DNA from 4 places in the Fulvimarina uroteuthidis genome. Region 4 is predicted to be linked to each of the others. Evidence: predicted binding sites of a transcription regulator. Region 4 holds the regulator's gene; each other region holds the start of a gene.
What was found. Region 4 encodes PhoB, which activates phosphate uptake and scavenging genes when phosphate is short. Its sites were predicted from a motif close to TGTCATNNANCTGTCAT; they were not measured.

Region 1 (7,323 bases), on a different contig from region 4:
GGGCGGCGGGGCATCCACAATGACGGGTCGGAGACCTTGATGGAGCGGCTGAAGGGCAAGATCGAGATCGACAAGGACACGGCACGCCGGCTGTTCACCCTGATCTGCGCCTTGCAGCGCCGGACCTGACGCGCCTGCGCTGCGCCCATTCCGGCAGGCTTCATGCACCGACCGTCACTCCATCGAGCCCGAGGCCGTAATATGGCGCAAGCCGATACACCTCGCATCACCTCCGTCCTGTTCATGTGCGGCATGAATTCGATCCGTTCCCCCATGGCGGCGGCGCTGGCCGGCCGCATCCTGCCGCGCGGAACCTACATCGCCTCGGCAGGCGTCAGGGCAGGCGAGCGCGATCCGTTCGTCGATGCCGTGCTCGAGGAACACGGGCTGGATCTCGGCGGCCATCGCCCGCATCTCTTCGAGGAGCTCGAGGACGGCTATTTCGACCTCGTCATCACCATGGCCCCGGAAGCCCATCACCTGGCGCTCGACACCATGGGCTCGACCTATTCCGACGTGGAATTCTGGCCGATGCCGGATCCCTCGCTCGCGACGGGAACGCGCGCCCAGATCCTCGACGCCTATCGCGACCTCTACAAGCGCATCGAAGCCCGCCTCAAGGACCGGTTCGGCCAGTAGACCTACCGGCTGGCATAGAGGCGGGACAGGACGATCGCCGCGCTCGTCGCGACGTTCAGGCTGTCGACCGACGGATCCATCGCGATCCGCAGCCCATCCATCCGCTCGAGAAGTTCGGCCGGCAGCCCGGTTCCCTCCGCCCCGACGAACAGGGCACAGGGACGTCCGCCACCAAGATCCTCGATCCGCATCGTGCCGCCCGGCGTCAGAGCGATCGGCCGGTAGCCGGCGGCGATGACGGCGGCAAGGATCTCGCCGGCGGTGCCGCCGCGGTGCCATCCCTGCGTCAGCACCGTTCCCACGGAGACCCGCAGGGCCTTTCGGTACAGCGGGTGGCAGGACGTCTCGTCCAGAAGCAGCCCGCCGACGCCGAAGGCGCGGGCGTTGCGGAAGAGTGCGCCGATATTGTCGTGGTTGGCGATGCCGATCGCGGCGAGGATCGGCGCGCCTTGCGCGAACGCGGCCGAAATCGCGGCCTCGCGCGTCGTCGCCCCGCCCGTGTCTTCGCCATGGGCAAGAACGCCGCGATGCATGGGAAAGCCCGCGACCGCGTCGACGATGTCGCGACCGGCGACATAGACCGGACAATCGTGCGGGAGCTTCGCGAGCCGTCCGGCAAGGCCGGCCAGACGGTTCTGCAGGACGAGAAGCGCCGTCGGACGAAACCTGCGGCTGAGCGCCAGCTGGTCGAGAACCACCGTGCCCTCCGCGATGAAACCGTTCCGGCCCGTGAGATCGCGCTCGCGAATATCGCGAAACACGGCGATGCGCGGATCGTCCGGGTCGTCGATCGGAACGAATCGGTGGGCCGGTTCGGGTGCTATTGCTGAAGCCATGGGCGCATCTAGCGCAACCGCGCGCGACCACCAAGCCCGCTCGCCTGCCGCCGATCGCGCGGCGAGGTCCGCGCCGCGACGGTCAGGCGCTCAGGGCCTCGGCATGCGGATCGAACCGGCGCAGGCGCGCGCGTTCGCCCGCACGTCCCGATCCGGAACCGGCCGTGGCATCGAGGAAGATGTCCGCGCATCGCTGCCAGGTGAAATCGCGCGCGCGGGCGACGGCATCGGTGCGCGAGAGCGTCAGCGCCCGTCGGCAGGCCTCGCCGAGATCGCCGGACGCGATTCCGGCGCGAGACGATCCGAGCACGTCGATCGGCCCCGGCTCGCTGTAGGAGGCGAACGGCGTACCGCAGGCGATCGCCTCCAGAAGCACGATCCCGAACGTATCGGTCTTGGAGGGGAAGACGAAGACATCGGCGGACGCGTAATAGCGGGCCAGCGCCTCGCCGGTCTGCAGTCCGGCGAAATGGGCATGGGGATAGCGCCGCATCAGATCGGCCATGATCGGCCCCTCGCCCACGACGAGCTTGGACCCTTCGAGGTCGAGATCCAGAAACGCCTCGATGTTCTTTTCCGGTGCAAGCCGCGACACGGTGAGATAGATCGGGCGCGGCAGATCGAGCGGCAGGGTGCGGCGCGGCCGGAAGACCGAGTGATCGACGCCGCGCGTCCAGGTCACGAGATTGCGGAAGCCGCGCGCTTCGAGCTGTTCCCGCATGGTCTCGGTCGGCACGAGGCAGGCGTCGCCGGCGCCGTGGAACCTGCGCAACCAGGCGTATGACCAGCGCTCCGGCACCGGGGCGCGGGCCCGGAGATATTCGGGGAAGCGCGTGTGGAAGCTCGTCGTGAAGGGCAGGCCTCGCTTCAGGCAGGCCCGCCGCATCGCGCTTCCGATCGGACCTTCGGTGGCGATATGGACATTGGTCGGCTCGAAACGGTCGATGCGCTGTTCGGCGGCCGCGGTCGTCGCCAGCGAAAGCCGGATATCGGGATAGGTCGGGCAGGGAAAGGTCCGGAAATCCTTCGGCGAAAGGACGTCGGTCGCGTGACCCGAACGAACGAGTTCCGCCATCAGGTGGGACAGGGTGCGAACCACGCCGTTAACCTGCGGTTCCCACGCATCGGTGGCAAACAGAAATCGTCCCATCATGCCGCCTCGTGCCGACGCCTGTCGGCCATCGACCGCGCCGCGGGCAGCCGATGGACCACCGTTTCGGCGTGCTCGTCGCGCAGCACGTCGGCCCACCGGATGAGTTCGAGCGTCCCGTCGAAATGCTCGCCGACGGCGGTGCAGCTTTCCACCCAGTCGCCGGTGTTGACGTATTCGACCCCGCGAAAGGTGGAGATTTCGGCGTGGTGGATGTGGCCGCAGATCACGCCCTCGCAACCCCGCCGCTTGGCCTCGAGCGCCAGCGCCTCCTCGAACGCGCCGATGAAGCTGACGGCGTTCTTCACCTTCAGCTTCGCCCAGGACGAAAACGACCAGTACGGAAAGCCGAGCCTGCGGCGGACCTTGTTGAAGACGAGATTGAGCGCGATCGCCGCGTCGTAGGCCCAGTCGCCGAGATAGGCCAGAAGCCGGGCGTTCCTGACGACGATATCGAACTCGTCGCCGTGCATGACGAGAAACTTCCGCCCGTCGGCGGTCGTGTGGACATCGTTGCGGCGCACCTCGACGCCGCCGAAATGCTGGCCGGGAAATTCGCGCAGGAATTCGTCGTGGTTTCCCGGAACGTAGACGATTCGGGCCCCCTTGCGTGCCTTGCGCAGCAGCTTCTGGACGACGTCGTTGTGGCTTTGCGGCCAGTGCCACATGCGCTTCAGGCGCCAGCCGTCGACGATGTCGCCGACGAGATAATAGGTCTCGGCGTCGTTGCGCTTCAGGAAGTCGAGGAACATGTCCGTCCTGGCCGCCTTGGATCCCAGGTGGAGATCGGAAACGAACAGGGTTCGAAATTGGCGAGGCTCGTTCGGTAGCGCCATGTCGCGTGTGACCTTCTTCGTACAACCGAGACACGCAACTCCTTCTGCCTGTTCGATTACAGCCGTGTGACGCATCGGCATGAAGGTGTGGAGGACAGGCAACAGGGGCCGGCGCAAGCGCTCGCCGCCACGCGTTCGGCCCGCTTCGCTCTCGCACGGGACGGTTGGCTTCGGCGCGGCCGGGCGCTATCTGTCGCGGGGCATGCAGCGAATGAAAGTGGAGCACGACATGGCCGACAGCACCGATACGGACCGCCTCGCGGAGAGCGATCTCGACAATCAGGCCCTGTTCTTCCACAAATATCCCAAGCCCGGCAAACTGGCGATCCAGGCGACCAAGCCGTTGGGCAACCAACGCGATCTCGCCCTCGCCTATTCCCCCGGCGTCGCCGCCCCCTGCCTGGAAATCGCCAAGGATCCGAGCAAGGCCGCCGACTATACGAGCCGCGCCAATCTCGTCGCCGTCATCTCGAACGGAACGGCCGTCCTCGGCCTCGGCGACATCGGACCCCTCGCCTCCAAGCCGGTGATGGAGGGCAAGGCCGTCCTGTTCAAGAAATTCGCCGACATCGACGTCTTCGACATCGAGATCGACGCCCGGGAGATCGACCATGTCTGCGACGTGATCGCGGCGCTCGAGCCGACCTTCGGCGGCATCAATCTGGAGGACATCAAGGCCCCGGAATGTTTCGAGATCGAGAGCCGGCTGCGCGCGCGCATGAAGATCCCGGTCTTCCACGACGACCAGCACGGCACGGCAATCATCGTCGCGGCCGCCGTGCGCAATGCGCTGATGCTGTCGAAGAAGGATCTCGCGGACGTCAAGATCGTCGCGTCCGGTGCCGGCGCCGCCTCGCTCGCCTGCCTCAACCTGCTCGTTTCCCTCGGCGCACGGCACGAGAACATCCTCGTCACCGACCGCGAGGGCGTGGTCTACGAGGGCCGCAACGAAAGCATGGATCCCTGGAAGGCCAGATATGCGCGCGAAACCGAGAAGCGCACGCTGGAAGACGCGATCGACGGGGCCGACATCTTTCTCGGTCTGTCGGCGGCTGGCGTCCTGAAGCCGGGGCTGCTCAAGACCATGGCGCGGGATCCGCTGATCCTGGCGCTCGCCAACCCGACGCCCGAAATCATGCCGGACCTTGCCCGTGAGGTGCGGCCGGACGCGATGATCTGCACCGGCCGGTCGGATTTCCCGAATCAGGTCAACAACGTCCTCTGCTTCCCCTTCATTTTCCGTGGCGCGCTCGACTGCGGCGCGACGCACATCACCGAAAAGATGAAGATGGCGGCCGTCGACGCGATCGCGGCGCTGGCGCGCGAAAACGTCAACGAAGTCGCCGCGAAGGCCTACGGGTCGGACACGCCGATCTTCGGCCCCGAATATCTGATCCCGACGCCGTTCGATCCGCGCCTCATCCTGAAGATCGCCCCAGCCGTCGCCAAAGCCGCCGCCGAGGAGGGTGTCGCCCTTCGGCCCATCGAGGACATGGGCCAATATCTCGAGACGCTGAACCGCTTCGTCTTCCGCTCCGGCCTCATCATGAAGCCGATCTTCAAGTCCACACAGGACACCAACCATCGCGTGATCTTTGCCGACGGCGAGGACGAGCGCGTCCTCAGGGCCGCCCAGGTCCTGCTGGAAGACCGGGTCTGCCAGCCCATCCTCATCGGACGCCCGTCCGTCATCGAGACCCGCCTCGAACGCTTCGGGCTGACGGCGAAGGCCGGCACCGATTTCCAGATCGTCGATCCGTCGGACGATCCGCGTTACCGAGACTATGTCGATGCCTATCTGGACAAGGTCGGACGCAAGGGCATCACGCCCGATTCGGCCCGCACCATCATGCGCACCAATTCGACGGTGATCGCCGCGATCGCGGTGACCCGCGGTGAGGCCGACGCGATGATCTGCGGCCTCGAAGGCCGCTTCCCGCACCATGTCCGCGATATCGGCCAGGTCATCGGTCTCGATCACGGCGTCAAGCGCTTCGCCGCGCTCAGCGTGCTGATCTCGCAAAGCGGCACCAAGTTCTTCGTCGATACCTACGTGCAGCGGCATCCGAGCGCCGAGGATATCGCCGAGATGACGATTTTGGCGGCCGACGAGATCAAGCGCTTCGGCATCGCGCCGAAGGCGGCGCTGGTCTCGCACTCCAATTTCGGCTCCGACGACACCGAGGATACGCGCAAGCTGCGCAAGGCGCTCGCCATCATCCGCAACGAACGGCCCGATCTGGAGATCGACGGGGAGATGCACGGGGACGCGGCCCTCAATCCGGCGGTTCGTGAACGCTCCATGCCGGCCTCCACCCTGACGGGCGAGGCCAATCTCCTGGTCTTCCCGACGCTGGACGCGGCCAACATCACGCTCAACGTCGTCAAGACGATGCTGGACGCGCTGCATGTCGGCCCGATCCTCTTGGGAACCAACTCGCCCGCGCATATCCTGACGCCGTCCGTCACCTCGCGCGGCGTCGTCAACATGGCCGCGATCGCCGCCGCCCAGGTGGTTCAGAACGAGCGCGGCGAAGACGCCGGCTGAACGCCGAAACCCGTGTCCGGTTACGCCGGCCGGACAGCGTCCGTGCGCTATCGGCCAGGCAGATCCCGCGCCCGGTCTTGCGCCGGCGCGCGGGGGAAATTCCGCAGGATCGGGGTCCCGGCTCCCGTGAAGTTTACGACATGTGTGCGTATTTACCGTGTCGCGCGCTTAGTCTTGCGTCCGGTTTCGTGTAGGGTACGAAGACCTTATTGCGCGGGACGGGGCAATCGGTCCCGCCTGCCCGCCTCTTTCGGATCGGCTCCGCCGGGCCTCTCTTATTCTATGGTGAACCATGGCCCTGGCCTTGACCTGCGTCCGTCTGATTCCCCGCCTGCTGCTTGCAGGCAGCGTCCTTGTGGCGGGCCTGGCCCCGATGACGCCGACGCCCGTGCGGGCGCAGTCGCTTCTGGAACAATTGTTCGGGCCTCCGACGGTGGAGCACCGCCGCAAGATCCGCCAGAGCGCACCGCGCAAGACCTACAAGCGCAAGGCCGTGCGCCAGAAAAGGTCCGCCAGACGGTCCGCCGCCCCGCGTTCGAGCCGGTCGGCGAGCCGCGGCGCGGGCGCCGCGCCCGCCGGATCGAGCTACACCTACCGGACCCTGTGCGTGCGCAAGGCCGACGGCTATTTCTTCCCGGTCAGCTTCTCGACGACGACGACCTATTTCGATCGCGATCTCGAAGCATGCGAGGCGCGTTGCCCGGGAACCGAGGTCGACCTGTATTTCCACCGCGTGCTTCGCGAAGAGGCCGAGCAGATGGTGAGCCATACGACCGGCAAGGACTATACCGATCTCGCGACCGCCTTCGCCTACAAGACCGAAGGCGTCGATGCGGTCGCGGCGAAGGCGTGCGAATTGAAGCCGGAGCCCGCCCCGGGCATGCGGATTGCCGAGGATCTCGGCGATCTGCCCTTCGTCTCGCCGATCCCCATTCCGGTCGGACGCCCCGATCTGGAATCGATCCTCGTCAGCGAACTTCGGGACGGCGATCAGGCGCTGGCCGAGGTCTCGGGACGCCCGAAGCCTATCCGCCAAGTCGGGCCACGGTTCTTTCCCGACCAATGAGCGGCAGCAGGCCGGCCAGTTCCGGGCCGTGATCGAGACCGGTCAGGGCCAGGCGAAGCGGCATGAACAAGGACCTGCCCTTGCGTCCGGTCCTGTCCTTCAGAATGCCCGTCCAGGTCTTCCACGTGGTGGAATCGAGGTCACCCTGCGGCAGCGCATCGCGCGCGGCCGCGAGAAACGCCCGGTCCTCCTCGTTGCCTTCCACCGCGCCGACGCCGTCGCCATAGACGATATCGCGCCAGACGGCG
Region 2 (7,323 bases), 720 kb from region 4:
TCGAAGCTGTCCTCGATCGGCTTCACCAGATATTCGACGAAGGTCCGTTCCTCGGTGGAGATGAAGACCTCCACGGGCATGCCGGGATAGATATCGTCGACATCGAAATTGGCCGGCAGGGCGTCGTCGAGCCCGAGGCGTGCGGTGTAGTAGGGCTGCTCGCTCTGTGCATCGGTCAGCCGATCGGCGGAGATGTAGGCGACGTGCGCATCGACCGTCGGCGTCCGGCGGGCGTTGAGGGCGCTGAAGCGCAGACGCGCGCCCTGGCCGACGAAAAGCGCGTCGATATCCTGTGGCAGGATCTTCGCATCGACGATGAGTTCGTCGACGGTCGGCAGGAGTTCGAGTATCGGCTTCGCCGGCTCGACCACGCCGCCGACGGCGTTGATCGCCATGCGCACGACGATCCCGTCCGCGGGTGCGCGGATGACGGTTCGGGACAGGACATCGAGCGCCTCGTCCAGCTGCTCCGACCGGTCGGCCCGTTCGACCCGCACCGCGTTGAGCTCGGCGAGCGCGGTCTCGATGCGCTTGGTGTCCAGCTTCTCGATCTGCTCGCGCGCTTCGGCCGCCTGCATGCGGGAGGCAAGAAGGCTGGATTCGAGCTGGCCGAGCTGGCCGACGAGATCGGCTTCGCTGCGGATCAGGGCGGAATATTCGGTGCGGTTGGTCAGCCCCTGCGCCAGAAGCTGCTGCTTGCGGGCCGCTTCGTCGCGGATGACGGACAGCTGGGACTGGATCGCCTGCTTCTGGGCGCCGAGGCCCTGCATCTGCTCGTGCAACGCGGCAAGGCGCTGCTTCAGGATGAACCGTTCCTGGCGATGGCGCGCGAGGCGCGCGTCGAACTCCTTGCGCTGCTCCGCGAGAATTGCGCCCAGCCCTTCCGCCTTCGCGGTTTCGACCAGCTCCGGCGCGAAGTCGAGGCGCTCCCCATTGTCGCGTTCGACGCCGAGACGCGCAGCCTTCGCGTCGAGGCCCACCAGCTGGGTCTGGAGCCGGTTGCGCCGGGCGGTCGCGGGTGTGGCGTCGAGACGCAAGAGCGGCTCGCCCTTGGCGACCCGTTCGCCTTCCGCGACCATGATCTCGGCGACGATACCGCCTTCCAGATGCTGGATGTTCTGGTTCTGGCCCGCAGCGGCAATGACGCCGGTCGCAAGCACCGCGCCGGAGATCGGCGCGATCCCGGCCCATGCCCCGAAGGCGGCCACGAAGACGCCGCAGAAGGCAAGGCCCGCGACGGTGATGCCGGCAAGCCCGCTCCTGACGTTTTGCAGACGGTAGGTCTCGTTGGGGCGTGTCATCGAAGGGTGGCTCTTCATCTTTGTGTCTGTCGAAACGTTCAACGTGCCGCCGGCCGAACGAACGGCCGTGCGGACCGGGTCTGCCGCGGCGACGGTCTCGCACGCCGCGCCGGCTGCCGATCGACGCGCGACGACCGACCGTTTCGGGGGTCGGCCGAAATCATGCGCGGACGGCGGTGGCGAACGGTCCGATCGTCGGATCCCCCGAGGCCGGACCCTGCGCTGGACCTGGCTGTGCGGGGCTCGCAATATCCGGCCTGCGACGGTTGGCTTTCAACCGCTCGGCGCGCCGGGCGATGACCGCTTCGCGGGCTCCGAAATCCTCCACCTGGCCATTGTCGAGAAGAAGCACCTTGTCCGCCCTCTCGACGATCGTGCGCCGCTGGGTGACGAGGACGACCGAGACCTTGTTGGCCTTGGCGGCGAGGATGGCCTGATCGAGGGCGGCCTCGCCCTCCGTGTCGAGACTGGCGTTCGGCTCGTCGAGGACGAGGATGGTCGGCATGCGGAAGAACGCGCGCGCCAGTGCGACCCGCTGGCGCTGACCGCCCGACAGGGCGAGGCCGCCCGGTCCGATCCGCGTGTCGTAGCCTTGCGGCAGACGGCGGATGAGATCGTGGACGCCGGCCATCTGGGCCGCCTCGATCACGGCCCGATCGTCCGCTTCCGGATCGAAGCGGGCGATGTTCTGGGCGACCGTTCCTGGAAAGAGTTCCACATCCTGGCCGAGATAGCCGATGCGCTCGCCAAGGGCTTGCGCGCGCCAGTGTTCGATCTCCGACCCGTCGATGCGCACGGTGCCCGAATGCGGCCTGATCGTCCCGACAAGGGCCCGCATCAGGGTCGATTTGCCGGCGCCGGAGGGTCCGAGAACCACGGTGCATTCCCCGGGCAGGACATTGAACGAGACGTTTTTGAGCAGCGGCTCGTCTCCGGGTCCCGCGTTCGGGGCGAAGACGAGGAGGTTGGTCACCCCGATGCGGCCCTGCGCGGCGGGCAGCTCCGTCTTGTCGCGTTCGTCCGTCACCGTCGACAGGGCTTCGAGAAGCCGCTTGCGGGCCTTCGAGGTTTCCACGAAACCCCGCCATCCGCCGATCACCTGGTCGATCGGCTGCAGCGCCCGGCCGGAGATCAGCGAGGCGGCGAAGATCATGCCGGCGGTCATCTCGCCTTCCAGCACGAGGTAGCCGCCATAGCCCAGGATTGCGATCTGAAGGCCCATGCGCACGGTCTTCGAGAGGCCGGCGAACCAGGCGTTGACGCTCGCGGCCCGCGCCTGCGCATCGAGCGCCCGGCACTCCGAGGCGCCCCATCTCGAAATGGCGTTCTCGATCATGCCCATCGCCTTGAGGCTCTCATAGCCGCGCACGAATGACTGGGCGGTTCCCGTCGCCTCGATCGAAGCGGCAGAGGCACGCGTCGCAGGCCTGGCCGAGGCGAACTGGTTGGACAGCGCGATGACGGCGAGAACGGCGGCGCCGGCCAGCGTCAGCCAGAAGATGTCCGGGTGGATCAGATAGAGGATCGCGATGAAGAAGGGCGCGAACGGCAGGTCGAACAGCGCGAGAAGAAGCTTGTTGGAAACGAAGTTGCGGATCGCCTCGAGATCGCGCATGGGCTGGACGTCGCCCTCCCGCGCTCTCGGGCCGTGCATGGCCGCCAGAAGCGCCTGCGGGCCCAGCCTCTCGTCGAGGCGCGCGGCGATCCGGGACGAGAGAAGACCGCGAACCGCATCCATCAGGCCGAGAAGCACGAGGGCCGCCACGGCGATCAGCGAGATGTAGATCAGCGTGTCGAACGAGGCCGAGGCCAGCACCCGGTCGTAGATCTGCAGCATGTAGAGGGGCTGCACCAACAGGAGCACATTGATCGCCAGCGAGAAGACCGCGAGGACCGGCAGCGAGCCGTAGAGCCCGGCACGGGCGATGATGCTGTTGGAAGACATGTAAAACTCGTCGATCGCAAGGAAGCGTTTCGCCTGCCAAAACGCCGGCAGGGAAGGTTCCTCTAGCCGTTCCGAATGACAGGCGTGTAACACGATTCACAAGTTAATTTTGTCTTAACGCTTCATCGAACTGTTGCACAGCGACCCTAGGAAATGCCGTGTTTTGGTCTGGCAGGGCGGGTTGCGTTCCCATGAATTTCTTCATCAACGAATTCCACTACGACAATGACGGTGCGGACGTCGGCGAGTTCGTCGAGGTGGCGGGGCCGGCCGATGCCGATCTCGATGGCTTCAGTCTCGTCCTCTACAACGGAAGCAACGGCGCCAGCTATGCGCGCATCGCGCTTCAGGAGGCGCTGAGCACGGTCTCGGACGGTGTGCGCTTCATCACCGTCGACACAGTCGGAATGCAGAACGGCGGCCCGGACGGAATGGCGCTCGTCGGACCTCAGGGTGTCGTCGAATTCCTGAGCTATGAGGGCGCGTTCACCGCGGCCGACGGTCCGGCGAAGGGAATGACGAGCATCGATGTGGGCGTTGCGGAGGGCGGCGGCACGCCGGCCGGCCATTCGCTGCAGCGCACCGGCGATGGCTCCGGCGCGTCCGATTTCGCATGGGCGGGTCCGCAGGGGGAGACGCGCGGCACGGTCAACGAAGGCCAGACCATCACGTTCGACGCGGATGCCGGCACCGACGGCGGCACGGTCCTTGCCTCGCAACGGTCCGCGTCCATCAAGTTGGACGGGGCCGAGATCGTCGCCTACGATGCGGGAACCCGCCGCTTCTTCGTCACCTCCGATTCCGGTCTCCAGATCGTCGACGGGTCCGATCCGTTCGACGACAAGCCCGACGATGGCGTTGCCGGCCTGACCCTCGTGGCGACGATCGATCCGGCGACGCTGATCGATTCGGCGACCGGCCAGGTCTTCGACAGCGCGGCCTTCACGTCGGTCGCCGTCGCGAACGGCCTCGTCGTCGCGGCGCTGCCGGCGGCCGACATGACGGGCGACGGCTCGGTGCTGTTCTTCGATGCCGCGACCGGCGACTATCGCGGCTCGGTCAAGGTCGGGCCCCTGCCTGACAGTCTCGCGATCTCGGCGAACGGAGCCTATGTCGTCGTTGCCAACGAGGGTCAGTCCTCGGGCAAGGACAACGAGCCGGACGCGGCGGTCAATCCGAACGGGTCGGTCTCGATCATCGCGATCGATGCCTCCGATCCGGCGGCCTCGACGGTGTCGACCTACGACTTCTCCGACGCGTCCATCACCGCCGATGCGCTGCGGGCGCTCGGCGCGCGGGTCAACGACAATGCACCGTCCGTCGCGGCCGACATCGAGCCGGAATATGTGGCGATCGAAGGCAATCGCGCGGTCATCACCTTGCAGGAGAACAACGCCGTCGCGATCATCGAGGACATCGCGACCTTCAGCGGTTTCACGATCGGCGACATTCAGGGCCTCGGCTTCAAGAACCATTCCCTCCCGGAAAACGCGCTCGATCCGAGCGACCGCGACGGTGCGATCGATCTCCGCCCCGCCAATGTGAACGGCATCTTCATGCCGGATGGCGTTGCGACCTACACCGTCGACGGACGCACCTATATGGTGCTCGCCAACGAGGGCGACGACCGGGACGTGGATGCGGCGCGGGTCAAGGATCTGGCCCTCGATGCCCGCGCCTTTCCCAACGCGGACGCCCTGAAGGCGGATGGCGCGCTGGGCCGGCTGATCGTCTCCGCCATCGACGGCGACAGGAACGGGGACGGGGTCTACGAGGCCCTGTTCTCGCTCGGCGGCCGCTCCTTCTCGATCCGCGACGAGGACGGCGATCTCGTCTTCGATTCCGGCGACATGCTGGACCGGATCGCGGCCGAGCTCGGGCTCTACGACGATGGCCGCTCGGACAATAAGGGCGTCGAGCCGGAAGCCGTCGAAATCGGCATGATTGACGGCAAGGCCTACGCCTTCGTCGGCCTCGAACGCGCCGATGCGACGTTCGCCTTCGACATTTCCGACCCCAGGGCGGCGACCTATGTCGGCGCCTTCATCACCGAGGGCGACGATGCGCCGGAGGGCCTCAAGTTCATTTCGGCATCCGAGAGCGGCACCGCGTCCAACCTTCTGGTCGTCGCCAATGAGGGGTCGAACACGCTGACCGTTCACGATCTCGGCGGATCGGCAGGCGAGGAGCCCCGGCCCCAGCCCGGGAACACGCTGATCTCGACCATTCAAGGTACGGCCGACACCCAGAAAGACGACGGGTTCGGCAACGCCGCCGGCAGTCCGCTGCGCGGGAAGAGCGTCACGGTCGAGGCGATCGTCGTCGGCGACTTCCAGAACGGCGATGGGGACGAGGGCCGCAACCTGCGCGGTTTCTACATTCAGGAAGAGGACGCCGACGCCGACGGCGATGCGAGATCGTCCGAAGGCCTGTTCGTCTTCGAAGGCACCGGAAGCTTCCTGACGGACGTCGCCATCGGCGACAAGGTCAGGATCACCGGAACGGTCTCCGAGTTCTTCGGCGAAACCCAGCTCGACGTCACGAACGGCGGCGTCGTCGAGATCGTGTCCTCGAACAATCCGTTGCCGGGCGCCGCGCTCGTCCAGTTGCCGAGCGCGGCCACGACCCGCTCCCAGAACGGCGACGTCCAGCCGGATCTCGAGGCCTTCGAGGGCATGCGGGTCACCATCGAAGAGACGCTGACGATCACCGAACAGTTCCAGCTCGACCGTTTCAACGAGATCAAGCTGTTCGATGCGAACGGTTTCGAGCAGGCGGGACCGGGCGGCACCACGCTCACCGGCGGTCGCCCCTACCAGTACACCCAGCACAATGATCCCGACGCCGAAGGGAACGCGGCCTATCTGGACCGGGTCGGGTCGCGCACGATCACCTACGATGATGGCCTCAACGTTCAGAACGCCCCGATCACGAACCTTCAGGGTTTCGGAGCCTATTCGGCCGAAACCGCGCCCCGCATGGGCGACACCACGACCGGCCTTTCCGGCATTCTCGACTACAAGTTCGCGGGCAATGCGGCTTCGGGCGCGACCTGGCGCATCCGGGCGACGGAGGCGGACGACAACAGCTTCGATCGCGCCAATCCGAGGCCGGCCGAAATGCTTTCGCCGAGCGGCAATCTGAAGGTCGCCGCCTTCAACGTCCTCAACTTCTTCACGACGCTCGACCAGTTCCCGGACACGGGCGGCGACGATGTCGGGCCGGACCGGAATCTGGAGCCGCGCGGTGCCGATATCGCGCCGCAAGGCGCGGTCGGCGGTGTCGGCCCGACGGCCGAATATGACCGTCAGCTCGAAAAGCTGGTCGAGGCGATCGCCGGCCTCGATGCCGACATTGTCAGCCTGATCGAGATCGAGAACGATTTCCTGCCGGGCGGGCGCGCTCCCGGCGATCAGAGCGCGCAGGCTCCGCGCCCGATCGCCATTGAGGCGCTGGTCGAGGCTCTCAACGCGCGAGGCGATACCTATGCCTTCGTCGATCCGGGCCAGGAGTTCGTCGGCGGCGATGCGATCGCCGTCGGCATGATCTACCGCACCGACAAGGCCAAGATCGCCGAGGGCACGGCGCCTGCGATCCTGACCGACGAACAGGTCGACCCGTCCATTCTCGATCGCTCGACGGTCGACAACAATGGCGGCGCGCCGGGGGGCAGCGTCTTCAACGGGCCGAGCACGAACCGTTCGCCGCTCGCCGTCACCTTCGAGGAACTGGACGCCGATGGCGGACTGCTGACCGTCGTTGCCAACCACTTCAAATCCAAGGGCGGTTCCGGGCAGGGCGCCGACGCCGACCTTGGCGACGGCGCAGGCAATTTCAACAATATGCGCCTTCTCGCCGCCGAGGCGCTGGATGGCTGGCTGAAGAGCGATCCGACCGGTTCGGCCACGAAGAACATCATGCTCATGGGCGACTTCAACGCCTACGCGTCGGAAGACCCGATCGACTATCTCACGACGGAAGCGGGATTCGTCGACGTGGCGAGAGCGCTTCTCAATACGGCCTATTCCTTCGTCTTCGACGGGCTGATCGGCACGCTCGACTACGCCTTCGCCTCGA
Region 3 (7,323 bases), on a different contig from region 4:
AGTCGAGCGGGTCGAACCCGATCTCGCCGCCGCTGAGGAGATCGGCCGCGATGGCCCGGTGGAGCGATCCGTCGCCGGGACGCGAGCCGCGCGGCAGGCGCGCCAGCGCGACCGTCAGATCGGTGAGCAGCCGACCCTCCGGCGCCTTGCCGAAAATGTGCAATCCGTCGCGGATCTGCATTTCCTTGAGGTCGCACAGATAGGCGTCGAGTTTCTCGAGCGCGGCATCGTCGCCGTCTCCGGCGCCGATGCCGGCATCATGATCGACGCCGATATCGCGCACGAGATCGAGAATGCGCGGCCTCAGCAGCACGAGGCGTCGTGGATCGGAACCCGACGCTTCGTAATACTCGTCCACCAGCACTTCCAGATCCTTAAGGTCGCCATAGGTCTCGGCGCGGGTGAGCGGGGGCGTCAGATGATCGACGATCACCGCGCTGGTGCGCCGCTTGGCCTGGGTGCCCTCGCCCGGATCGTTGACGATGAAGGGATAGAGATGCGGGATCGCGCCGAGGACGGCTTCCGGAAAGCAATCCTCCGAGAGCGCCAGCGCCTTGCCCGGCAGCCATTCCAGATTGCCGTGCTTGCCCATGTGGACGATCGCGTCGATCCCGGCCTTCGTCCGCAGATAGGCGTAGAAGGCAAAATAATTGTGCGGCGGCACGAGGTCGGGCGAGTGGTAGGTTTCCTTCGGATCGATATTGTAGCCGCGCGCCGGCTGGACGCCGATCAGGGTCTGCCCGAACCGCGCCAGCGGCAGCGCGAAGACGGTTTGCCCCCCATGTTTGAGAACGAACGGATCGCTTTCCGGCGCGCCCCAGCGTTCGCCCACCCTGGCGCGGACGCCGTCCGGCAGGGTCTTGAAGAAGGCCTGATAATCGTCCAGCGAGAGGGTCTCGCGGATGTCCCGCGCCGTCGTCCCGGCATTGGTCGGGCCCGCCATCAGATGGTCGATCAGCGCATTGCCGTCGCGCGGGATGTCGCCGACCCGGTAACCCGCCGCCGCCATGGCCTTCAGAACCTCGATCGTTCCGGCCGGCGTATCGAGGCCGACGCCGTTGCCGAGCCGTCCGTCGCGATTGGGGTAGTTGGCGAGAACGATGGCGACCGTCTTCCCGCCATTGGCCTTGTTGCGCAGACGCGCCCACCGGGCGGCGAGATCTGCGACATGGCGGATGCGATCTGCGACCGGCTTGTGGGCGACGATGTCGGTCTCGGTGTTGGCGTCCCATTCGCCGGCGGTCTTGAAGGCGATCGCCCGGGACAGGACCCGCCCGTCGACCTCGGGTAGCGCCACGCTCATGGCGAGATCGCGGGCTGACAGACCCTGGCTCGACGAGATCCAGGCCTCGCGCGCGCCGCTCGCCAGCACCGCCTGCAGGACGACGGCGCCGCCTTCCTCCAGAACGGTCGGCGTTCGCGTGCCGCTCGGGGAGGAAACCGCAAACCCGGTGAGATTGACGACGATATCGGGCGGGTTCCTGGCAAACAGCGTGCGAACCGTCTCGATGGATACGGGATCCTTGAGGCTGGAGACGAACACCGCTTCTGCGTCGAGACCCGCATCCTCCAAGGCGCGGCAGAGCGCTTCGATCGCGCCGGTCTGTCCGCTCTGCACGAGCGCGCGATAGAAGACGACGGACGCCTTCGGGCGGTCGTCGCTCAGACGGCTCCCCGTTCGCGCGCGGTTCGCGATATCGAGCCGGCCGGCCTTCAGGAGCGGCCGGGCGTCTTCCGGCATCTCGCCGCCCTCGATCACCGCACGGGCGGCGCGCAGGAAATTCTCCGCGTTCTGGGCCCCGCCTTCGGCGAGATAGCGAAACAGCCGGTCGCAGGTTTCCGGCGGAAGCGTCGAATAGGCGGAAAGTCCCGCGTCCGGCTTGTCGTCGCCGGGCAGCACGCAGAGCCTTGTTCCCGATCCTTGCGTGGCGGCGCGGAGCGCGTCGAGACCGTAGGGCCAGTAGGCCCTGCCGCCGAGGAGACGCAGGACGACGAGCTTTGCGTGGCGCAGCGTCCGCTCGACATAGACGTCGACGGACATCGGGTGCTTCAGCCGCAGCACATTGGCGAGCCTCAGCGTCGGCGCGCCGTCACCGAGGCGGCCGGCGGCACCGGCGAGGCTGGCGATCTCGGTATCGGCGGCGGACAGGAAGACGATATCGGCCGGCGACTGGCCGAGATCGACCGCCTCGCCGCCCTCGTCGATCGTCCCCTTCTGGGCAAGAAGCAGATGCATCGGGTCGGACTACTCGGCCGCCTGGCGCGCCTCGCCCGCGACCATCGCCCCGAGTTCCCGCTCGATCGCCTCGCGCGTCTCCCGCTTGAGACCATCGTGCAGCCCGATGACGACGAGGCGCGTCGCCCGGGTCTCGTCCGCCTTCCAGGGGCGATCGAAATAAGTCTCCACGCGCTTTCCGACAGCCTGCACCACGAGACGCATCTTCTTGCCGGGAACGTCGGCGAAACCCTTCATGCGCAGGATGTCGTAGCGGGCGAGAAGCTCGGGCAGGCGGCGTTCGAACGCCTCGCGGTCCGCGAGCGCGCCGAAGCTGGCGACGAAACTCTCGAACTCGTCGTGGTCGTGATCATGCGGCTCGCCGGATGCATGCTCCATCTCGTGATGGGACTTGCGCTCGCCGATCAGCTCTTCCGTGCCGGCCTTCATGCCGAGGAGGACGTCGGTGGGCAGCCTGCCGTTTTCGGATGCGACGGTGCGCACCGAGCGGCTGGTTTTCGCGGCGATTTCGGCGCGCACTTTCTCGAGCGTGTCGCGATCGATGAGATCGGCCTTGTTGAGAACGACCAGATCGGCTGCGCGCAACTGGTCCTCGAAAAGCTCCTCGAGAGGATTGTCGTGGTCGAGGCTTTCGTCGGCCGCGCGCTGGGCGGCGACCTTCGCCTCGTCGTCGGCAAACCGCCCCTCCGCGACCGCCGCCGCGTCGACGACCGTGACGACGCCGTCGACCGTGACGCGGGTCTTCACCTCCGGCCAATTGAACGCGGCGACGAGGGGCTGCGGCAGCGCCAGGCCGCTCGTCTCGATGACGATATGATCGGGTGCGTCCTTGCGCTCCAGAAGCTTCGTCATGGTGGGAATGAAATCGTCGGCGACGGTGCAGCAGATGCAGCCATTGGTCAGTTCGACGACGTCCTCCTCGGTACAGGTCTCGATCCCGCATCCGGTCAGGATATCGCCGTCGACGCCCAGATCGCCGAATTCGTTGATGATGAGCGCGATCTTCCGGCCACCGGCATTCTGCAGCATGTTGCGGATGATCGTCGTCTTGCCCGCGCCGAGGAAGCCGGTGATGACGGTTGCTGGGATTTTCGACATGAGGTGAACCCTTTGAAAGCGGAATGCGTGCGATCCTCCCGGCGGAGGATGCCCTTGCGGCCCTTGTCGCCCATCGGCAGGCCGAGGTCGAGACCCCGCATGCTCTTCCGACATCCGGCGCGGATTGGACGCGCGGATGCGCGGCACGCAGGCGCCATCCCCGCCATTCGGGAAGGGCGCAACCATTCGTGATGTCGAACCGAAGATGCGGCGAAGCGGTCGCTCGATCCGCCGGCTGGCCGAACCATCGGACGGCATCGGGCACCGGCCCTCTCGCGCGTCGGTCGCGGCGTCAAGCGCATGGAGACCGGAAAAAAGCTGAGTGGTTCTGCGGCGTTCACCCGAGCGGGCACCCGACCGGGCGGGAGGCGTGCGGACGACAAACGCGGCCGACATCGCCGGATGTCGTTCGGCGCTCCACCGGGCCGTCGCCGGGTTCGCCATCACGATAAGCCGGACCGATCCCGATCGACCGGCTTATCGCGGATTGTCCGTCAAAACGGAGCGTCAGGTTCTACCGCAAAGGTGAGAACCGAACGGCGGTGGATATTACTGGGATGTTCCCCTCAAGCGTTCGATCTGATCCTTGAGCTGCAATTTGCGAAGTTTCATCTCCTTGAGTTCCGCATCGCTCGTCGCCGGCTGCTTCGCGATCATCGCAGCCAGATTGGCGTCCAGCACCGAGTGGCGCTGTTCGAGCTTGGCGATATGATTTTCCAAGGACATGCAAATCTCCTTCCGTTGGCAGCCCGGGGGGCCGAACCCATCCGGGCAAGAACAAAGCGAGCGTGTCACAAAACCGTCGTGCTGTCGAACAAATCGGCACAGCCTCGGACAAGTTGGTTGATAGCCCGCTATCGAGAATGTCGGGATCTTGCTAAGGACCGGCTATGCTGGGCGCGAACACGTTTTCGCGACCGATTCGCGATGGACGTTCGGGATTGAAGGGGATCTGATGGCGGACCAGGAACAGGCGGCGTTACGGATGCAGACCGCGAAACTTCGCCAGGAGCACGCCGATTTCGACGCCGCGATCGAGGCGATGGAACTTCACGGCTGCGACAAGCTCCGCATCCAGCGCATGAAGAAGAAGAAGCTCGCGATCAAGGACCGCCTCAAGGAGTGCGAAGACCAGATCATTCCGGACATTCTCGCATGAGCCCGCAGCCTGCCGAACGCCCCGTCGTCGCCATCATCATGGGCAGCCAGTCGGACTGGCCGATCATGAAGAACGCAGCCGACACCCTCGAACGTCTCGCCATTCCCTTCAGCGCGAAGATCGTCTCGGCCCACCGCACGCCGGACCGGCTCTACCGGTTCGCGCACGGCGCGAAACATGCGGGCTTCAAGGTGGTGATCGCGGGCGCCGGCGGCGCCGCGCACCTGCCCGGCATGGCCGCCGCGATGACGCCCCTGCCGGTGTTCGGCGTTCCGATCGAGAGCAAGGCGCTGAAAGGCCAGGACAGTCTCCTGTCGATCGTCCAGATGCCGGCCGGCATTCCCGTGGGTACGCTCGCCATCGGCCGGGCGGGCGCGGTGAACGCCGCGCTTCTGGCCGCCAGCGTCCTCGCCCTGTCGGACGAGGGCATCGCCGACCGGCTGGACGCCTACCGCACCGCCCAGAGCGAGAGCGTCACCGAAGAACCCGTCAACGAGGAGCCCGCTCGATGAACGCGCTCAACCCCGGATCGACCGTCGGCATCCTGGGCGGCGGACAGCTGGGCCGGATGCTCGCCATGGCCGCCGCACGGCTCGGCTACCGCACCATCGTGCTCGACCCGAACCCGGAATCGCCCGCCTTCCAGGTGGCGAACGAAGCGATCGTCGCCGCCTATGACGATCGCAAGGCGCTGGTGCAACTGACCAGCCGCTGCGACGTCGTCACCTATGAATTCGAGAACGTGCCGGTGGGCCCCGCCCGCCAATCGATCATCGGCACGGGGCTCTACCCGCCACCCGAGGCGCTGGAGGTCGCGCAGGACCGCGTCGTCGAGAAGGCGTTCCTCAACGGGATCGGCATCGAGACCGCGCCATGGCGCGCGATCGGCAGCGTCGAGGAGCTGGGGCACGCGCTTGTCGACATCGGCACGGACTGCATCCTGAAGACCCGCCGCTTCGGCTATGACGGCAAGGGCCAGGCCAATATCCGTCGTGAGGGTCCGGTCTCGGACGCCTTCGAGAGCCTCGGCGCCAAGCCCTGCATCCTGGAAGGCAAGGTGCCGTTCGTCTACGAGGCGTCGCTGATCGCGGCCCGCGGGCAGGCAGGCGACATCAAGGCCTACGATCCCGCGGACAACGAGCACAGCCTCGGCATCCTGCGCCGCTCGAGCGTGCCCGGACGGGTCTCCGCGACGGTCGCGGACGCCATGCGAAAGACCGGGGCGGCGATCCTGGACAAGCTCACCTATGTCGGCGTCATCGGCGTCGAGTTCTTCGTGCGCGCCGACGACACGATCCTCGTCAACGAGATCGCGCCGCGCGTCCACAATTCCGGCCACTGGACCGAGGCGGCCTGCGCCGTGTCGCAGTTCGAGCAGCACATCCGCGCCGTCTGCGGCCTGCCGCTGGGCGATCCGGTGCGTCATTCCAACTGCGTGATGGAGAACCTCATCGGCGATGAGGTGCGCAAATCGGAAAGCCTGATGGGCGAGAGCGATCTCGTTCTCCACCTCTACGGCAAGAGCGAGGTGCGGGCGGGCCGCAAGATGGGCCATTTCACGCGTCTCACGGCCATGTCCTGACGGCCGCGTCCCATCGCCGGGACGTCACCCCGGAATTGCGGGCGGAAAGGCGTCCGATCACGTTGACAATTCCGCCGTCGCTGGCTAAACGCCATGCAAGATAACTGAATGGACGAACGCGTCTCACGGCGCGTTTTTTGTTTGAGCGGCGGCAGGCCTTTCGTTCCCGTCGCACGAAGAGACGGTCAGGATACCGACATGAAGATCAAGAACTCGCTGAAATCCCTCAAGGGCCGCCATCGCGCCAACCGCATGGTTCGCCGCAAGGGCCGGATCTACATCATCAACAAGGTGGCACCGCGCTTCAAGGCCCGCCAGGGCTGAACGCAGGACACCGAAAGGCCGTGACGCTTCGTCCCGAAGCAGCCATCACGGCATTTTCAGTTTGACGGCTCCCACGAGGTCGGTAGTCTGCGACCTCATGAGAGCCGTTTTTCGTTTGCCCGCCGCCTTCGTCATCGCAGCCATGTTCGGCCTTGCCGCGCCCTCCGGTTCGTCGGCGCAGCGGGCGGACGATCCGTCCGTGATCAATCCCGACGCGGCGCCCCCCGGCTCCATGCCGGAACTGCCGATGCCCGACATGCCCATGCCGCCGGACCCCGGCGATCAGGGACCGATGGTGCGGCCTGCACCCGATGCCGATCCGGACGTGCCGCCCGAAGCCTTCGGCGGCCCCCTGGAGGACGGGGACGCGGCGGACGCCCTCTCGCCCGAGGGTGATCCATCCTCCACCGATCTGGCCGAGCCGGCCGAACGGGCGCCGGAAACCCTCGACAACCTGTTTTCCGACCTGAAGAAAGCCGGTGACGAGCGCGAGGCCCGGCGCACGGCCCGGAAGATCCAGAAGCGCTGGCAGGAAAGCGGCAGCGCGACCGTCGATCTCCTGATGCTCCGTGCGACCCAGGCCATGGGCCACAAGCAGCCGGACATAGTGCTCGACCTTCTCGATCAGGCGATCATTCTGGAACCGGATTTCGCGGAGGCGTGGAACCGCCGCGCGACGGCACATTTCGCAAGCGGCGCCTTCGGCAAGTCGATTGCCGATATCGAGCAGACGCTTGCCCGCGAGCCCCGGCACTGGGGCGCCTTGATGGGGCTGGCGCTGATCTTGGAACGCACGGGAAACGACGAGAAGGCGCTCGAGGTCTACCGGGAGGTTCTGGACGTCTACCCGGCGCTCCAATCGGCACAGGATGCCGTGGGCCGGCTTGCGGAAAAGCTGACCGGTCCGGCCATCTGACCCAGCCG
Region 4 (7,323 bases):
CTCGTCACGCCGGGGGGCGAAACGGTGCTGAGCGCTGCGCGGATCGCGACGAAAAACACCCATGGCACGGGCTGCACGCTGTCCTCCGCGCTCGCCACGCAGCTCGGGCTCGGCCTCGACCTGACGCAGGCCGTTCGCCGGGCGAAAGCCTATATCGGCGGCGCGATCGCGGCGGCGGACGCGCTTCAGGTCGGCCACGGCCACGGCCCTGTCCATCATTTCTTCGACCACCAGACATCATCCACCACCACAGGAGCGTGCTGACATGTCCTTCGTCACGCAAATCGAGACCGAGAACGCGGAACGTCTCGCCGCCATCCACGCCATGCCCTTCAATGCCGAACTGACCGACGGGCGCCTGCCGCCGGAGACGTTCCGGTTCTACATCGTGCAGGACGCCCATTATCTCGAGGGCTTCGCCCGGGCCCTCGCCCTTGCCGCGTCCCGCGCGCCCGATCCCGAGACGATCGCCCGGCTCGCCGGTTCGGCGAACGGCGCGATCATGGTGGAGCGCCAGCTCCACGACGAATACATGACGCTCTACGGGGTGACGCGCGAGGCGTTCCTGAAGACCCCGCCCTCGCCGGCCTGCGACCATTATGTGAGTTCCCTCGTGCGCGCGGCGGCGATCGATCCGTTTCCCGTCGCGGTGGCGGCGCTCCTGCCCTGCTTCTCGATCTATCTCGCCGTCGGCGAGGCGATCCACGCCAAGGCGGTGTCCGATCATCCCTACCGCGCCTGGGTTGACACCTATGCGGGCGAGGAGTTCGCCTTTGCGGTGCGCGGCATGCGCGATCTCACGGACCGCCTTGCGCAGGAAGCGGACGCCCGCCTTCGCGCCAGGATGCAAGCCGCGTTCGAACGCTCGGTCTGGCACGAATGGATGTTCTGGCACAGCGCCTATCACCGCGACGCCTGGCCGATGCCGGACAGCGCCGGGCTCCAGATGTGACGGGGTGGAAGCTGCCGGCTTTCCGGCGCCGGCGCGGAGCATCGCGCGTCCGCTCAGCCGCACGATGCTGGCGCGATCTCTTCGACCTTACGCGCTGGGCTTTCCGACCATCGATCCCGATCTGCGGGCCGATCCCTGGAGGCGGAGCGAGCGCGGCTCCGGACGGTTGACGCGTCCCTGCCCCGCGCCAGCGGCGCCGGGCCCTGCCGGCGGGTTCGTCAGGTCAGGCTGGCGTCCCCGCTCAAGGGTGCCAGGGCGGCTTCGACCCGGGCGCGTTCGGCAGGGCCAAGGGGCAGAAGCGGCCGCGGCAGTTCGGCCGTGCCGAGATCGAGCAGGTCGAGCAGGGCGGTGACGACGCGCAGGCTGCCGAAGGACCTGAACGTGTTCCAGAGAGGCTGGCACGCCGCATCGATGCGCAACGCCTCTTCCGCGTCGCCGGATGTCGCGGCACGCGCCAACGTGACAGCGAGCTTCGGCATGATGCCGCCGATCACCGAATACCAGGCGTCCGCACCCGACATCAGCACCGAGCGCCCGTGCCAGTCGCAGCTGAAGCCGATGGCGATGTCGGTTCGCGCCCGCAAGGCCGCGAGTTCGGCCGCCACGTCCTGACCGTCCCGCGCCGGCATCTTGATCGCCTCGATCGTCCGGATTTCGGACAGGCGCGCGACGAGGTCGTGGCTGAAGGTGAAACGGGTCGTCGACGGATTGTCGTAGATGCAGAACGGCAGGCCGGAGACACCGGCGACGGCCCGGTAATGTTGGTAGGCCTCTTCATCCGTCAGCGGCGCATAGGAAACCGGCGCCATCAAAAGCGCGTCCGCGCCGTTGGCTTCGGCATCGCGGGCAAGGCCGATCGCCTCGTCGGTGCGCAGCGCGCCGACGCCGACGATGATCGGGAGACGATTGTCGACACATGCGACCGCCGCCTCGATGGCGCGCCAGCGTTCGTCGCGCGTGAGATAGGCGTAATTTCCGGTACTGCCGAGAAGACCGATCGAGGCCGGCCCCGCTTCGCAGATGCGCTCCAGGAGACGGCAGAGGCTTTCGACGTCGACCCGGCCGGACGCATCCGTCGGCGTGATCGGAAAGACGGAAAGACCATGGAACGGCGACGTACTGGACATGCTAGGAACCCTTCTCGATCCACAAGGGTCCAAAACGTCAGCCGCGCGGGCAAAGTCCTGTGCTGGTGATCGTCACGAAGATCGACGAGAGACCCAAAATCAGCATTATATGTGATTTTCTCCCGCGAGACGCGTATTCCTTCAACCCGTCTCCAAGCTGACCAGACGGCGTTACCCGGTTGCCGCCTCCTTCGTCCGGGCCCGCGGCTGCGGCGACGATTTGCCGGCGAGAAACTGCTCGTCCAGCGCATAGCCGGCGCCGCGCACCGTCCGGATGGGGTCGCGGTCCCTGGAGCGGTTGATCGCCTTGCGCAGCCGGCCGACATGGACGTCCACGGTGCGCTCGTCGACATAGATGTCGCGGCCCCAGACCCCGTCGAGCAGTTGCTCGCGGTTGAAGACGCGGCCCGGCGCCTGCATGAAGAATTCGAGCAGCTTGTATTCCGTCGGCCCGAGCTTCAGTTCGCGGCCCGCGCGGCGCACACGGTGCGAGGAGCGATCGATTTCCAGATCGCCGGCCGACAGGACGCTCGCGACCTTTTCCGGGTTGGCGCGGCGCATCATCGCCTTCACGCGCGCGGTGAACTCGCGCATGGAGAACGGCTTGACGACATAGTCGTCGGCCCCGACGGACAGGCCCTGGACGCGCTCGCTTTCCTCGCCCCGCGCCGTCAGCATGATGACGGGAAGCAGCGCGGTTTCGCTGCGCTGGCGCAGCCGGCGGCAGATCTCGACACCGGACAGGCCGGGCAGCATCCAGTCGAGCACCAGGAGATCGGGCACGTCTTCCTTGAGGCGAAGATCGGCTTCGTCGCCGCGCGCGATGACCTCGACCTGATAGCCCTCGGCTTCCAGATTGTAGCGCAGGAGAACGCCGAGCGCTTCTTCGTCCTCGACGACGGTGACGCGCAGGCTCATGGGGCGGCACTCTCGACGGCGGCCTCGACGGCGTTCTGGGTGAGCGTCGTGGAGCGGTCGTCCTTCGGACGATCGGTCGACATTTCCTCGCCGGTGCGAATGTAGAAGATCGTCTCGGCGATGTTGGTCGCATGGTCGCCGATGCGCTCGATGTTCTTTGCGCTGAACAGAAGATGGGTGCAGGCGGTGATGTTGCGCGGATCTTCCATCATGTAGGTCAGGAGTTCGCGGAAGATCGAGGTATAGACCGCGTCGATCTCCTCGTCGTTCGCGCGCACCACCTGCGCCCGCTCGTGGTCGCGCGTGCCGTAGGCGTCGAGGACGTCCTTCAGCTGGTCGATGGCGAGCTCCGACAAGTGCTCGATGCCGCGCACCAGCTGGTTCGGCTGAGGGTGGTTGTGGACGGCGAGAACGCGTTTGGCGATGTTCTTGGCGAGATCGCCGATCCGCTCCAGATCGCTCGAGATGCGGATCGCGCCGACGATCTCGCGAAGATCGGTCGCGAGCGGCTGGCGTTTGGCGATCGTCAGGATCGCCTTTTCGTCGACCTCGCGCTGGGCGGCGTCGAGGATCACGTCGTCGGCGATGACCGATTGCGCAAGGCCGGAATCGCCGCGCACCAGCGCCGTGACCGACTGTTCCAGCATCCGCTCGGCCTGCCCGCCCATCTCGGAGATCCGACGGACGATATATTTCAGTTCATCTTCGTAGGAAGAGACGATATGCGAAGCCATCGTGGCCTCCTTGTCGGGTTTTGGGGCCAGGGGCCCATTCTCATCCGGGTCGGGTCGGGTCGGGTCGGGTCGAATTGGCTCGGCCGGCTGCCCTATGGCGCGCCGCAATGGGCGGCGCGTGGCCTGAAGCGTCAGCCGAACCGGCCCATGATGTAATCCTGTGTTCTCTTGTCGTCCGGGTTCGAGAACATTTTCTCGGTCTCGCCCACCTCGGCAAGGTCGCCCAGATGGAACATCGCCGTCATCTGGCTCACGCGGGCGGCCTGCTGCATGGAGTGGGTGACGATGACGATGGTATAGTTCTGCTTCAGCTCGTCGATCAGGGTCTCGACCGTCGCCGTCGCGATGGGGTCGAGCGCCGAACAGGGCTCGTCCATCAGGATGACCTCCGGCGAGACCGCGATGGCGCGGGCGATGCACAGGCGCTGCTGCTGGCCGCCGGACAGGCCGGTGCCCGGCTCGTCGAGCCGGTCCTTGACCTCGTTCCACAGGCCCGCCCGCTTGAGGCTCGTCTCGACGATCCCCGCAAGCTCGTCCTTGTTGCGGGCAAGGCCGTGGATCTTCGGGCCGTAGGAGACATTGTCGAAGATCGACTTCGGGAACGGGTTCGGCTTCTGGAACACCATGCCCACCCGGGCCCGCAACTCGACGACGTCGAGGTCCGGATCGTAGATGTCGTCGCCGTCGAGAAGAATCTTCCCCGACACCTTGGCGGCGTCGATCGTGTCGTTCATCCGGTTCAGGCAGCGCAGATAGGTCGACTTGCCGCAGCCGGAGGGGCCGATCAGCGCCGTGACCTGACGCTCCTTCACATCGAGCGATATGCCGTTCAGCGCCTGCTTGTCCCCATAATGGACTTTGACATTCTCGGTCTTCATCTTGATCGGCATTTGGGCGGGCACGGCGGGACCTTTGTTCAGCGACGCTTGGAAATGTTCCATCATATTCATACTACCACCGTTGTTCGAACCGGCGACGCAGGAAAATCGCCGTGATGTTCATGAGGGCAAGGAAGCCCAGGAGGATCATGATCGCGCCCGAGGTGCGTTCGACGAAGGCGCGTTCGGCTTCGTTGGCCCACATGTAGATCTGAACCGGCAGGGCGGTGGCAGCGTCCATCGGCGTATCGGGATAGTCCGCGACGAACGCGACCATGCCGATGAGGAGCAGCGGCGCGGTCTCGCCGAGCGCCTGCGCAAGGCCGATGATGGTGCCGGTGAGAATGCCGGGCGCGGCGAGCGGCAGGACGTGCTGGAACACGGTCTGGTTCTTCGACGCCCCGAGCCCGAGCGCCGCCCAGCGGATCGAGGGCGGCACGGCGCGCAGCGCCGCCCGGGTCGCGATGATGATGGTCGGCAGGGTCATCAGGGTGAGCACGAGACCGCCGACGACGGCGGCCGAGCGCGGCAGGCCGAACCAGTTGATGAAGACGGCGAGGCCGAGGAGACCGAAGACGATCGACGGCACGGCGGCCAGATTGTTGATGTTCACCTCGATGAGGTCGGTGAACTTGTTCTTGGGCGCGAATTCCTCGAGATAGATCGAGGCCGCGACGCCGATCGGCAGGGCGAGCACCAGGACGATCAGCATCATGTAGGCCGAGCCGAGGATCGCGACGCCGACGCCCGCCGTCTCGGCGCGCGAGGATGCGCCGTGGGTGAACAGGCCCCAGTTGAAGCGCTGCTGCAGATAGCCTTCGGCCTCGAGCCGCTGGATGTATTCGAGCTGCAGGTCGCTGATCGGACGCCGGCTTTCGGGGACGTTCAGATCGTACTGGCCCTTCATCGCGCTGTCGAGTTCGGAATCGGCATAGAGCCAGACCTCTTCGGTCGTGCCGATCTTGGACAGATCGCCCATGACGATGTCGCGCAGTTCGACGCTGACGCCGGTGGAGACGAGCTTGCCGGCCGCCGTCATGGCCGCCTTGTCCTCCGGATCGATCTCGAGAAGCCGGGCGAGGCCTTCGCGCGCAAGCTGCGGATAGTTCGCCATCAGAAGCTTGGTCTGGCTTTCGGCCGCCTGTTCCGGGGTTCCGAGCATATCCTGCGAGAACGTGATCGGAACGCGGATCTCGGTCTGCCAGAAGGCCGTGTAACCCTTCGAGACGACGGTGAAGAGCAGGAAGACGAGCGCGAAGATGCCGAGCGATATCGCGGCGACGCCGTACGCCTTGAAGCGTTTCTCGGAGGCGTAGCGCTTCCGGATGCCGATGTCGCGGCGCCCCTTCGTGGTATCGGCAGCGTTGTCGGAAAGGCCGTTCGCCGTGACGTCGGTCATTCGTACTGCTCCTTGTATTTGCGCACGATGTAGAGGGCGTAGACGTTGAGGCAGAGCGTGATGACGAACAGCGTGATGCCGAGGGCGAAGGCGACCAGGGTCTGCGGCGACGTGAATTCCAGATCGCCGGTCAATTGCTGGACGATCTTCACGGTGATGGTCGTCATGGCTTCGAACGGATTGATCGTGATCGTCGCGGCGACGCCGGCCGCGAGCACCACGATCATGGTTTCGCCGATGGCGCGGGACGCCGTCAGGAGCAGCGCCGACACGATGCCCGGCAGGGCCGCCGGCAGCACCACCTGCTTGATCATTTCCGAACGCGTCGCGCCGAGCCCCAGGGCGCCGTCCCGCAGGGAGCGCGGCACGGAGGTGATGATGTCGTCAGACAGAGACGACACGAAGGGGATCAGCATGATGCCCATGACCAGACCGGCCGTCAGGACGCTCTGGGCCTGGATGAACGGCGCATAATCGCCGCTGACGAGACCGGAGAGCTGGCTCGAAAGATCCCGCAGGAACGGTCCCACCGTGACGAGGGCGAAGAAGCCGTAGACGATGGTCGGGATGCCGGCCAGGATTTCCAGCAGCGGCTTGACCACCGAGCGCGTGCTGTTGCGGGCGTACTCGGCCATGTAGATCGCGGCGAAAAGCCCGATCGGGACGGCGACCAGCATGGCGACGGACCCGATATAGAGCGTGCCGGCCAGGAGCGGGATGAGACCGAACTGGCCTTCCGTCCCACCGGAACCGGCCGCGGAGAAGCGGGGCTCCCAGGTGGTGCCGAAGAAGAACTCCATGGGAGAGATCCGGCCGAAGAAGTCGATCGTCTCGAACAGCATGGAGAAGATGATGCCGACCGTCGTCAGGATCGCGATCGAGGACGCCACGATCAGCATCACGTTGACGACGCTTTCGACCTGGTTGCGGGCGCGCAGCCTGAGGGCGAGCCGGCGATAGCCCCAGAAGGCGCCGGCGGCGGCCAGAAGGATGACGGTGACCGTCATCGCGATGCCGCTGATCGACTGCAACGCGTTGCGCTGGAGGGCTAACGGCACCATCCAGTCGGCCGTGGCGGACGCGACGGGCATGCCGCGCCGCTGCAGCATGGGCGTCAGTTCGGCGATCGGCGTCTGGTCGGACACCTCGGCGCGCTCGTCGTCCGGCAGGACGGTGAGGCCCGCACCGAGGGATTCGATCATGCCGTAGGCCAGATCCTCGGTCAGGGCCGACTGGGCGAGGACATTGTCCGGAAAGTCGCCGCGCACCGTGATCTGGATGAGGATCGGCGAGACGATCAGCCACGCGGCCAGCA

Region 1: the regulator PhoB is predicted to act here: its motif matches at 3,517-3,533, upstream of U0C82_RS12380 (UDP-2,3-diacylglucosamine diphosphatase).
Region 2: the regulator PhoB is predicted to act here: its motif matches at 3,322-3,338, upstream of U0C82_RS08865 (ExeM/NucH family extracellular endonuclease).
Region 3: the regulator PhoB is predicted to act here: its motif matches at 4,124-4,140, upstream of U0C82_RS01020 (YdcH family protein).

What each region holds. Positions count from the first base shown of each region.
Region 1 covers NZ_JAXLPB010000004.1:30,943-38,265, forward strand. Annotated here, with positions in the region: gene U0C82_RS12360 (UPF0262 family protein) at 1-129, shown strand, start outside; gene U0C82_RS12365 (arsenate-mycothiol transferase ArsC) at 202-639, shown strand; gene U0C82_RS12370 (TrmH family RNA methyltransferase) at 642-1,475, opposite strand; gene U0C82_RS12375 (glycosyltransferase family 4 protein) at 1,558-2,625, opposite strand; gene U0C82_RS12380 (UDP-2,3-diacylglucosamine diphosphatase) at 2,625-3,461, opposite strand; gene U0C82_RS12385 (NADP-dependent malic enzyme) at 3,691-6,009, shown strand; gene U0C82_RS12390 (DUF2865 domain-containing protein) at 6,302-7,075, shown strand; gene gltX (glutamate--tRNA ligase) at 7,035-7,323, opposite strand, start outside.
Region 2 covers NZ_JAXLPB010000002.1:860,688-868,010, forward strand. Annotated here, with positions in the region: gene U0C82_RS08855 (HlyD family type I secretion periplasmic adaptor subunit) at 1-1,301, opposite strand, end outside; gene U0C82_RS08860 (type I secretion system permease/ATPase) at 1,462-3,246, opposite strand; gene U0C82_RS08865 (ExeM/NucH family extracellular endonuclease) at 3,438-7,323, shown strand, end outside.
Region 3 covers NZ_JAXLPB010000001.1:238,152-245,474, forward strand. Annotated here, with positions in the region: gene cobN (cobaltochelatase subunit CobN) at 1-2,236, opposite strand, end outside; gene cobW (cobalamin biosynthesis protein CobW) at 2,246-3,334, opposite strand; gene U0C82_RS01020 (YdcH family protein) at 3,884-4,060, opposite strand; gene U0C82_RS01025 (YdcH family protein) at 4,290-4,493, shown strand; gene purE (5-(carboxyamino)imidazole ribonucleotide mutase) at 4,490-5,005, shown strand; gene U0C82_RS01035 (5-(carboxyamino)imidazole ribonucleotide synthase) at 5,002-6,075, shown strand; gene ykgO (type B 50S ribosomal protein L36) at 6,274-6,399, shown strand; gene U0C82_RS01045 (tetratricopeptide repeat protein) at 6,497-7,315, shown strand.
Region 4 covers NZ_JAXLPB010000002.1:139,353-146,675, forward strand. Annotated here, with positions in the region: gene thiD (bifunctional hydroxymethylpyrimidine kinase/phosphomethylpyrimidine kinase) at 1-264, shown strand, start outside; gene U0C82_RS05640 (TenA family protein) at 266-952, shown strand; gene U0C82_RS05645 (dihydrodipicolinate synthase family protein) at 1,171-2,079, opposite strand; gene phoB (phosphate regulon transcriptional regulator PhoB) at 2,251-2,997, opposite strand; gene phoU (phosphate signaling complex protein PhoU) at 2,994-3,731, opposite strand; gene pstB (phosphate ABC transporter ATP-binding protein PstB) at 3,863-4,621, opposite strand; gene pstA (phosphate ABC transporter permease PstA) at 4,683-6,008, opposite strand; gene pstC (phosphate ABC transporter permease subunit PstC) at 6,005-7,323, opposite strand, start outside.